Regions from separate parts of the Bacillus safensis genome, predicted to be linked through region 2. Evidence: predicted binding sites of a transcription regulator. Region 2 holds the regulator's gene; each other region holds the start of a gene.
The links. Region 2 encodes CtsR, which represses protease genes until heat stress. Its sites were predicted from a motif close to ATGGTCAATAAAGGTCAAACA; they were not measured.
Positions count from the first base shown of each region.

Region 1: clpP (ATP-dependent Clp endopeptidase proteolytic subunit ClpP) is a predicted target of CtsR. The motif match lies at 1,496-1,516, and genes of this name have one in related genera.
Region 3: AAYR28_RS06435 (ATP-dependent Clp protease ATP-binding subunit) is a predicted target of CtsR. The motif match lies at 1,703-1,723, and genes of this name have one in related genera.

Region 1 is NZ_CP154909.1:3,071,508-3,074,790, reverse strand. It holds gene AAYR28_RS15880 (MazG nucleotide pyrophosphohydrolase domain-containing protein) at 1-75, opposite strand, end outside; gene AAYR28_RS15875 (TIGR00730 family Rossman fold protein) at 213-791, shown strand; gene clpP (ATP-dependent Clp endopeptidase proteolytic subunit ClpP) at 849-1,445, opposite strand; tRNA gene AAYR28_RS15865 (tRNA-Arg) at 1,699-1,774, shown strand; gene AAYR28_RS15860 (hypothetical protein) at 2,089-2,535, shown strand; gene AAYR28_RS15855 (helix-turn-helix domain-containing protein) at 2,566-2,958, shown strand; gene AAYR28_RS15850 (hypothetical protein) at 3,113-3,283, shown strand, end outside.
Region 2 is NZ_CP154909.1:94,264-97,546, reverse strand. It holds gene clpC (ATP-dependent protease ATP-binding subunit ClpC) at 1-75, opposite strand, end outside; gene AAYR28_RS00545 (protein arginine kinase) at 72-1,163, opposite strand; gene AAYR28_RS00540 (UvrB/UvrC motif-containing protein) at 1,168-1,725, opposite strand; gene AAYR28_RS00535 (CtsR family transcriptional regulator) at 1,740-2,204, opposite strand; rRNA gene rrf (5S ribosomal RNA) at 2,382-2,497, opposite strand; rRNA gene AAYR28_RS00525 (23S ribosomal RNA) at 2,559-3,283, opposite strand, start outside.
Region 3 is NZ_CP154909.1:1,266,324-1,269,606, reverse strand. It holds gene queC (7-cyano-7-deazaguanine synthase QueC) at 1-228, opposite strand, end outside; PreQ1 riboswitch class I at 388-432, opposite strand; gene AAYR28_RS06440 (YkvI family membrane protein) at 504-1,547, opposite strand; gene AAYR28_RS06435 (ATP-dependent Clp protease ATP-binding subunit) at 1,792-3,283, shown strand, end outside.

The DNA.
Region 1 (3,283 bases), 720 kb from region 2:
AAACGGTCCGTATTCTGTCCAGTTTCTCGTTTGATAAAAATCCTTGATCCACTTCTCCATCTCAGTTGTTTGCATTCTCTCTATACAGCTCCTTATATGGTGTTCACTCTTTTGATTTTACACTATATATAGAAGAAACGGCTGTTTCTTTACAAATCATTATAGTAGAATGAGTGGGTGAAGAAATCATAGAGAGAGATGGAGCTGTTTTGATGAAAACGATTTGTGTGTTTGCTGGTTCGAATCCAGGTGTAAATGATGTCTACAAACAAAAGGCTGTAGAGCTGGGTGCTTATATGGCGAAGCAGGGCATTCGTCTTGTTTACGGCGGATCGCGTATTGGGTTAATGGGCGCGATTGCCGATGAGGTCATGAGACATGGCGGGCAAGTGATCGGGGTCATGCCTAAGGGGCTTTTTAGAGGAGAAGTCGTGCATCAAGAGCTGACAGAGCTAATTGAGGTAACAGGCATGCATGAACGAAAAGCGAAAATGAGCGAGCTGGCCGATGGGTTTATTGCGATGCCAGGCGGCTTTGGTACATATGAAGAATTATTTGAGGTGCTGTGCTGGGCACAAATCGGCATCCATCAAAAGCCGATTGGATTGTATCAAGTGAATGACTACTTCAACCCGCTCATAGACATGGTGAAATTCAGTGTACAGGAAGGTTTTTCGAATGAATCTCACCTTCAATTGTTACATGCTTCGAGTGAACCGGAGGAATTAATCACGCAGATGGCTTCTTATCAAACACCGTCTCTTCAGCAGAAATGGACGGAGCTGTCTTAAAGTATGATGAAAACAAAAAACCGTCTGTTCAGGAACAGACGGTTTGTGTTGTGATGATTATTTTTGGTCTTCTGTATTACGGGTCAAGACTTTGTCAATGAGTCCGTATTGAAGTGCTTCTTCCGCTGTTTTGAAGTTGTCACGATCTGTATCGCGCTCAATGACTTCAATTGGCTGACCAGTACGTTCAGCAAGTACTTGGTTCAGTTTATCGCGTAAAGAAAGGATTCGTTTTGCCGCAATTTCAATTTCAGTTGCTTGACCTTGGGCACCGCCTAGTGGTTGGTGAATCATGACTTCACTGTTTGGAAGAGCATAACGCTTACCTTTTTCACCAGCAGCAAGCAGGAACGCACCCATAGATGCAGCCATACCAATACAAATAGTTGATACCTTTGGTTTAATAAATTGCATCGTATCGTAAATGGCCATACCAGCTGTGATTGAACCGCCAGGGCTGTTAATGTAGATAGAAATATCTTTTTCTGGATCTTCAGCTTCTAAGAAAAGCAGCTGTGACACGATGGAGTTGGCAACATTGTCATCGATCGCAGAACCAAGCATGATAATACGGTCTTTTAAAAGACGAGAATAAATGTCGTAAGCTCTTTCCCCACGATTTGTTTGCTCAATGACTGTAGGTATTAAATTCATAATGTTCCTCCTTCACCTTTTAGGTAAGTATGTAATTCAATGATACATTTTTGGTCAATAAAGGTCAAACAAAACGCTGACCTAAATTCAAATACCCCTATCCATTTTCCCCAAAATCATTCCACTTCAAACCATCATATTAGTGTATGAATACAAAGTAATAAAATACATCATCATGACGAATGATTAATCATTGCTTTCTCGCAGCATTTCCCTTATAATTTGATATGCTGACGTTCAAAAAACATATCGTGCGCTCGTAGCTCAGTTGGATAGAGCGGTGGTTTCCGGTACCACGTCTGCCGGGGGTTCGAATCCCTCCGAGCGCGTACTTAGTATCTTATAGGATTCGATTAATAAATAGTGAAAAATGAGAAAACCCTTTTAAATAAAGGGTTTTTCTTTGTTTTTTATGTGATTGAATATGTAAGTAAACGTTATTAATTCGATTGGTTTTGCACAAATTTTTCACTTGTGTAACTTTCGAGTACTAACATTTTGGAACAAATCTAAAGTACTTATAGTCTCTTCTTCTCTAAACTCCTTCATAACATGAGCATAATATCTAAATAAAAATAACATCTGAGGAAAGATTGCGCCTGCATTTGATTTTGAAGTCCCGACTAATATGGTTGATAGTTATTTGACATACAAGAAAAGCGGAAACCGTTCTTTAGTTGAAATGGAAGAAACGAAGCATAGCAGTGAAATGAAGGGTGAAACATCAGTGTATGACATTACGTATGAGCTTCCGCATATAAACGTTGAGCGCCATACAGGTCACTTATTTAATGATGAACAGGTGGAGAAGAAAGACAAAAGAATCACGTATGAACTTGTAGATGGAGGTCGTAAGTTTTATAGTCCTATTTGGTCTTATATGGGGAAGTATAGCATGAAACTGAAATCACAGCCTATGGGGGTGAATCTCGTTATGGTGGATGTGCAACAGGAATTAGAGCTATACGCTCATATGTATGCTCATATGGATTCGGAAACGAAGGAATATGACGAGGTTCTTTTGAAGCCAGTGTATGCAGATGATCCGTTTCCGAATGGTTTGCCAGAAGAGAGGACATGGAATGGATAAAAAGCAAATAACAGAGAGGAGATAGGTGGATTGAGTTTTGCAGAAATTTTAAGGAAAGCTATGGATGAAACAAATATGTCACAGGCCGAATTGTCAAAGTTGACGGGGATAGGGAAATCATCAATAAGTCAATATGTATCAGGTAAGAATGAACCTAATCGAAATAGGAAAATTAAGATATTTGAAGTTCTGGGGAAGAGTCCTTTAGAGCATATTGATAAAATAAGTACGGATGGTTTTAGTGGGAAAATGTCTTTGAAAAAGGCGGCTAAGCTATTGGGGAAGTCAGAACAATTTGTACGTATTGGATTGCAACGTTCTGTCTTGCCTTTTGGCACAACTGTTAAATTAAATTCTAAATGGACTTATCATATAAGTGCAAAGAAATTTTATGATTTTATAGGCTTGAGAGTGAACTTTTGAGAGCTGTTCGGTGTTGTGTGTAATAGACAGGTATGCCGCAGTTAACGTTAATAGAAACATTGATAGATCAATGTTCACAGATTTAGGTCGTGTCGAAAGAGGCGAAATTAATATTACTCTTTCAACTTTAGAAAAGATCATAGGTGGTCTCGGAATGACTGAAGCGGAATTTTTCAGTTCTTTAGATTTTGAAAGTGAAGACCCCACATTAGCGAAACTAATGCGAGAAGTAAAACAATCTTCCAAGCGAGATCAATATCTAAATGATTATTTTTTAAAGACTACTTTAACCGGTAGTCTTTTTCTTTCGCCACTGTCGTCCTCT
Region 2 (3,283 bases):
GCCTAGGCGAATGGCTTCTTCTTGTGCAAGTGCTAATACCTTTTGAGCTCTTTCAGTGAATCTTCCAAACATCATATCGTTTCATCCTCCTGTCCATTCCTATGCATTTCTAAGCGCAGCCTTTCTCTAATAATCGCTGCTCGTTTTATATCTCGTTCATTTGGCTCTAAGGCTCCTCCTGAATATTGTTGAAGGAAGCCGGGCTGAGTCAAAATCATGAGTTCATTCAGTATATTACTTGAAAGTCCCTTAATGATACCTAAATCAATTCCAAGCCGCACATCTGACAAACACTTCGCTGTTTCCTTTGATTCAATCATACGACAATTGGCCAAAATTCCTAAGGAACGGTACACTCTGTCCTCAAGTTCAATTTTAGATGTTTGATATAACGCTTTTCGTGCAGATCGCTCTTGTTCAATGAGCTGAGCGGTCACACTATTCAAGTCATCTACAATGTCTTCTTCTGATTGACCAAGTGTCATTTGATTTGAAATTTGAAAGATGTTCCCTATTGCTTCGCTGCCCTCACCATAAATTCCTCTGACCACAAGACCTAATTGATTAATGGCCGGAATAATCCGATTCATTTGTCTTGTGAGCGCTAATGCTGGTAAATGCATCATGACCGAAGCCCTAATACCTGTACCTACATTGGTCGGACAGCTTGTTAAGTATCCTCGCTTTTCAGAAAACGCGTAATCCACTTGCTCATCAATCCAGTCATCTACCTGATTAGCCGCTTTTAGTGCATTGGCTAGCTGAAAACCTGGGAATAAGCACTGGATTCGAATATGGTCTTCTTCATTCAGCATCACACTGATTTCTTCATTTTCAGAAAGCAAACAGCCGCCAAATCTTGATTCAGCTAAATTGGGGCTAATCAAATGCTTTTCAACAAGTACCCTCTTTGCTAAAGGCTGCGTTTCATTCATTCGAATCAGAACAAAGTTTCCAATGTCCTTCACTTCCTGGCTAGCAAACTTTTGCTCGAATTGCTGGAGAACAGCTTCAGCTTCAGCTTGAGAAAACTGAGTTGGGAAACGAACATGCTCTAGATTGCGAGCTAGCCGGATACGACTGCTTAGAACAATGTCACTTTCTGGTCCTTTTTGTTTCATCCACTGACTAAGAGCGTCTTGAATAAAATGCTGGAGCGACATGACGTTAATCTCCCTCCCTCTGCTGAGATTGCTCATGCTCTAATGCACGAATTTGATCTCGAACTTCCGCTGCCTTTTCGAACTCTTCCTGTTCAATCAGCTGCTTCAGCTCTTGCTGCATTAACTCAAGTTTCCGGCGAACATGCAGGCTGCCGGCAATTCGTTTTGGTACTTTTCCATTATGGACTGTATTCCCACTATGGACTTTCCGTAAAACAGGGTTCAGATACTGATCAAATGTACGATAGCATTCTGCACAGCCAAATCGGCCTGTTTTTCTGAACTGCTGAAAGGTTAAGCCACACTTAGGACATTGATCCACTTCTTTCGCTTCTTGAAAAATAGACGAGCCCTTGTTCGCACTTGTGGTGAAGCTAGGATCAATATTCAATAAGCCTGATAATAGGTTGTGAATCGAGAAACCTTGGTTTCCACTCATAGCATATGAATCACTGTTTTCTTTTGCACATTGTTCACATATGTGCATTTCTTGTTTTTCTCCATTTATAACTTTCGTAAAGTGAAAAGTGGCTGGTCTCTCATTACATTCTTGACAAATCAATCTTTTCACCCGCTTTACTTTAATTTCAAAGCATTTAACATCGCTTTCATCATCCGAGCACGCAGTTCATCACGTTCAGGTAAATCAATATGCAATACAGAACGGTCCATGACACTAATCATCATCTTAGCTTCTCTTTCAGATAAAATGTTATTTTCAACAAGACGCATGATGATATGATCAGATGCAGCCTGTGATAAACGATGATATATTTGGGAAATAATATTGTTCAATAAGTCGACTTCATCATTCATTTTGACTTTAATGATGCGGATATAGCCACCGCCGCCACGCTTACTTTCAACGATATAGCCTCTCTCGCTCGTAAAGCGTGTATTGATAACATAGTTTATTTGTGAAGGTACGCATTGAAACTTATCTGCAATTTCATTGCGTTTAATTTCTAATATTTCTCGACCGTTCTGATCCAAGACTTCCTTCAAATACTGCTCGATGATATCAGAAATATTTTGTGCCACTCCTCCTCCTCCTCCATTGACTTTGACTATATTTGACTTTAATCTTACTATAAATTTTTTCGATCAATTTTTCAAGATAATCGCTCAACTAACAATATTATTTCCACATTTATATGGTGTCAAACCTCCCAAAAACACAAAAAAGACCAGTTCCGACTGGAACTGATCCTAATAGAAGCTTGGCGGCGTCCTACTCTCACAGGGGGAAACCCCCAACTACCATCGGCGCTGAAGAGCTTAACTTCCGTGTTCGGTATGGGAACGGGTGTGACCTCTTCGCTATCGCCACCAAACCTGATGGAGAGAATGTTCTCTCAAAACTAGATAACAATGTTCATGCTTCACATTAGAATATAGGTTAAGTCCTCGATCTATTAGTATCTGTCAGCTCCACGTGTCACCACGCTTCCACCTCAGACCTATCAACCTGATCATCTTTCAGGGATCTTACTTCCTTGCGGAATGGGAAATCTCATCTTGAGGGGGGCTTCATGCTTAGATGCTTTCAGCACTTATCCCGTCCGCACATAGCTACCCAGCGATGCCCTTGGCAGAACAACTGGTACACCAGCGGTGCGTCCATCCCGGTCCTCTCGTACTAAGGACAGCTCCTCTCAAATTTCCTGCGCCCGCGACGGATAGGGACCGAACTGTCTCACGACGTTCTGAACCCAGCTCGCGTACCGCTTTAATGGGCGAACAGCCCAACCCTTGGGACCGACTACAGCCCCAGGATGCGATGAGCCGACATCGAGGTGCCAAACCTCCCCGTCGATGTGGACTCTTGGGGGAGATAAGCCTGTTATCCCCGGGGTAGCTTTTATCCGTTGAGCGATGGCCCTTCCATGCGGAACCACCGGATCACTAAGCCCGACTTTCGTCCCTGCTCGACTTGTAGGTCTCGCAGTCAAGCTCCCTTGTGCCTTTACACTCTGCGAATGATTTCCAACCATTCTGAGGGAACCTTTGGGCGCCTCCGTTACATTTTAGGAGGCGACCGCCCCAGTCAAACTGCCCACCTGACACTGTCTCCCTGCCCGATAAGGGCAGCGGGTTAGAAGGTCAATACAGCCAGGGTA
Region 3 (3,283 bases), 1.2 Mb from region 2:
TGTTAAAGCATTAGGTGCCAGTTGATTTAAAAGAGACATATCTAACAGATGATTCTTCACACCTAATTTGTCAGCGATTCTTTTGGCGACATCAATTTCTTCTTGATGACGCTGATTATAATGAAAGGTCACGGTTTCTACCTCTTCAAATTGTTGAAGTGCCCATAATAAACATGTCGTACTGTCCTGTCCCCCGCTAAAGACAACGACTGCTTTTTCATTTTTCATTTTCTGTTCTCCTCCTTTTGCAGATGAGTACAACCGTACAACACTGCATCTGAAAGGCTCCTGAAAACCCCTATTTTTCTCAAAAGAAAAGACACCTTTACATGTGTATGAGGTGTCCCAGCCATAAAAAATAAAAAATGCCACATCCAAGGATACGGCAAGTCCTTAGTTTTTTATAGAGGGTTTTGCTAGAACCTCTCCCGTCTTCACGGATTTTTGTTCAATTTTCACAGAGGATAGTGTACCACATATTTTTCATGCAGGCTATCCCTTCTTTACTTATCTAGCGGGGCAGGCACTTTTTTTAGACAAAGAAAGAGGATAAAAAAGATGCTGACATAGCCAAAAACCGGATAAACCGTTGAAATCAGTGTACCGTAACCAATTTTACTAATCACATAGCAGCATATGAGAATAAGGGATATCGTAAAGATGCTGTTCATTCGGATATATGCCCTCACTTGTCTCTCCAGCCCGTATAAATTGCCTATGACGGATGTAAAAACTTCACCGAAGATGACAAATAAATAAATGAGATGAATGGAGTTTGCGACTTGATACACTACCTGGGCCATTGGAATATCAAACGCCTCCAGCATATCTAATGAAGAAAGAGATAAGAAGCAAGCAAGCAAAATGAGTGTCAGCATGACGCCCCCAAGCACCGCTCCCTTTTTAATGACTGCTTCAGAGGTCATTTCATTTGCGACGGGTACTAACACTGCCTGTGACAGTGCTAAATTAAAGGCACCATATGACACGGCTGATAATATCCACTCGCCCTCACCCATTTGCAGCGCAAGAACATAACTTTCACTGCTGCTAAACACAAATGAATCAAGAAACACGATCATTGAAAAGAAAATCAGCATTGGAACGACAAGGACGTTGACTCCAAATAGCCCTTTTGAACCTTTAAATAGTACAATGACGCTCAGAATGATCGTCAAAAAGACCCCATATTCCTTCGATATGCCAAGCTGTTCTTCAAAAATAGCCCCTGCGCCTGAAATCATGACTGAGGTGACACCAAGTAAAATAAAAAACATGACAATATTAATATATCGACTCGCAGCTGCGCCAAATAAAAAACGGTTCATATCTTGATAAGATTCTGCTTCGATTCGTTTCGAAATCAGCATCATTTTTGCCCCAAGGCCAGTAAAAATAACACCGCTAATCAGGATTCCTAATAGTCCAATCCAGCCAAAACGAACAAAAAATTCTACGATTTCTTTCCCTGTCGCAAACCCAGCTCCAACCACTGTTCCTACATAAACAAAGGCAAGCTGAAAAGCGGATTCATTTGAACGTTTCATGTGACCCCTCCGCACCCATCACTTTCGATTGTCTCTTTTTTATCCTATGAGACAAGTTCCTTGAAAAGAAGGACAAACCATGATTAAATGCAAAAAAGGGTTTTTATTCCCCTTTGAGCAAAACAGTTGAAAGTCAAAATAGGTCAGAGTATACTATAGTCAAAGATGGTCAAACAATAGACCATTTTCTTTAACATTCATTGGTCAAATAAAGTCAAACTTTATTTTAAGGAGGTCATGGCAAATGCGTTGTCAACATTGTCAAGTAAATGAAGCAACTATTCGCCTGAATATGCAAGTAAATTCGTCCCGGAGCCAAATGGTTTTATGTGAAGACTGCTATACCTCTTTGATGGAGCAGTCAAAAATGAAAATGGGACCTCAGCTTTTTGGAGGAAGTTCATTCTTCTCTCAGGCAGCAAGTCATGCCCCAAACATGGAGCAGCCAAAGCAAAAAGGCTTACTCGATGAGCTTGGCCGTAACTTAACAGATGGAGCAAATGCTGGTTTAATTGATCCAGTCATTGGCCGAGATGAAGAAGTCGCAAGAGTCATTGAGATTTTAAATAGAAGAAATAAAAATAACCCTGTTCTTATTGGTGAACCAGGTGTTGGGAAAACAGCGATCGCAGAAGGACTCGCGCTCAAAATTGCGAGCGGCGATGTGCCAAATAAATTAAAGAACAAACAAATCTATTTATTAGATGTCTCCTCACTTGTCGCAAACACAGGTGTACGCGGTCAATTTGAGGAAAGAATGAAGCAGTTAATCAAAGAACTGCAAAGCCGTAAAAATATCATCTTATTTGTAGATGAAATCCACCTTCTTGTGGGCGCAGGATCTGCAGAAGGATCAATGGATGCTGGAAACATTTTAAAACCAGCCCTTGCAAGAGGCGAGCTGCAGCTAGTAGGTGCGACGACATTAAAAGAATATCGCCAAATTGAAAAAGATGCTGCACTCGAACGGCGCTTCCAGCCCGTTATCGTAGATGAGCCAACACAAGATGAAGCAATCGACATCTTAAAAGGCATTCAAGATAAATACGAGGCCTATCATGGTGTCACCTATTCAGATGAAGCAATCAAAGCGTGCGTTCAATTATCTTCGCGGTATATTCAAGACCGTCATTTGCCGGATAAAGCCATTGATTTAATGGATGAAGCTGGTTCAAAAGCGAACCTCTCCATTGATGCAGCAAGTGAAGATCAGCTGACAAACCGACTAGCGCAAATTGCCGCAGAAAAACAAGCTGCGCTAAAAGAAGAACAATATGAAAAAGCAGCGAAGCTTCGCGATGAAGAAGAAGCCATTGAAGCAAGACTTCAAAACAAAACAACTGAAAAAGAGCATATCGTTACAGCAGAGGACATTCAGGCCATTGTGGAACAAAAAACAGGCATTCCTGTCGGGAAACTCCAAGCAGACGAACAAACCAAAATGAAAGAAATTGACGTCCGTCTAAAAGCACGAGTGATTGGACAGGAACATGCGGTTGATAAAGTGGCGAAAGCCGTGAAAAGAAGCAGAGCTGGTTTAAAATCGAAACATAGACCAACAGGCTCCTTCCTTTTCGTTGGACCAACAGGTGTCGGGAAAACCGAATTGTCTAAAACGTTAGCTGAAGAATTATTCGGTTCAAGAGATGCGATCATTCGTTTAGATATGAGTGAGTACATGGAAAAACACTCTGTGTCCAAACTCATCGGTTCTCCTCCTGGTTACGTTGGACATG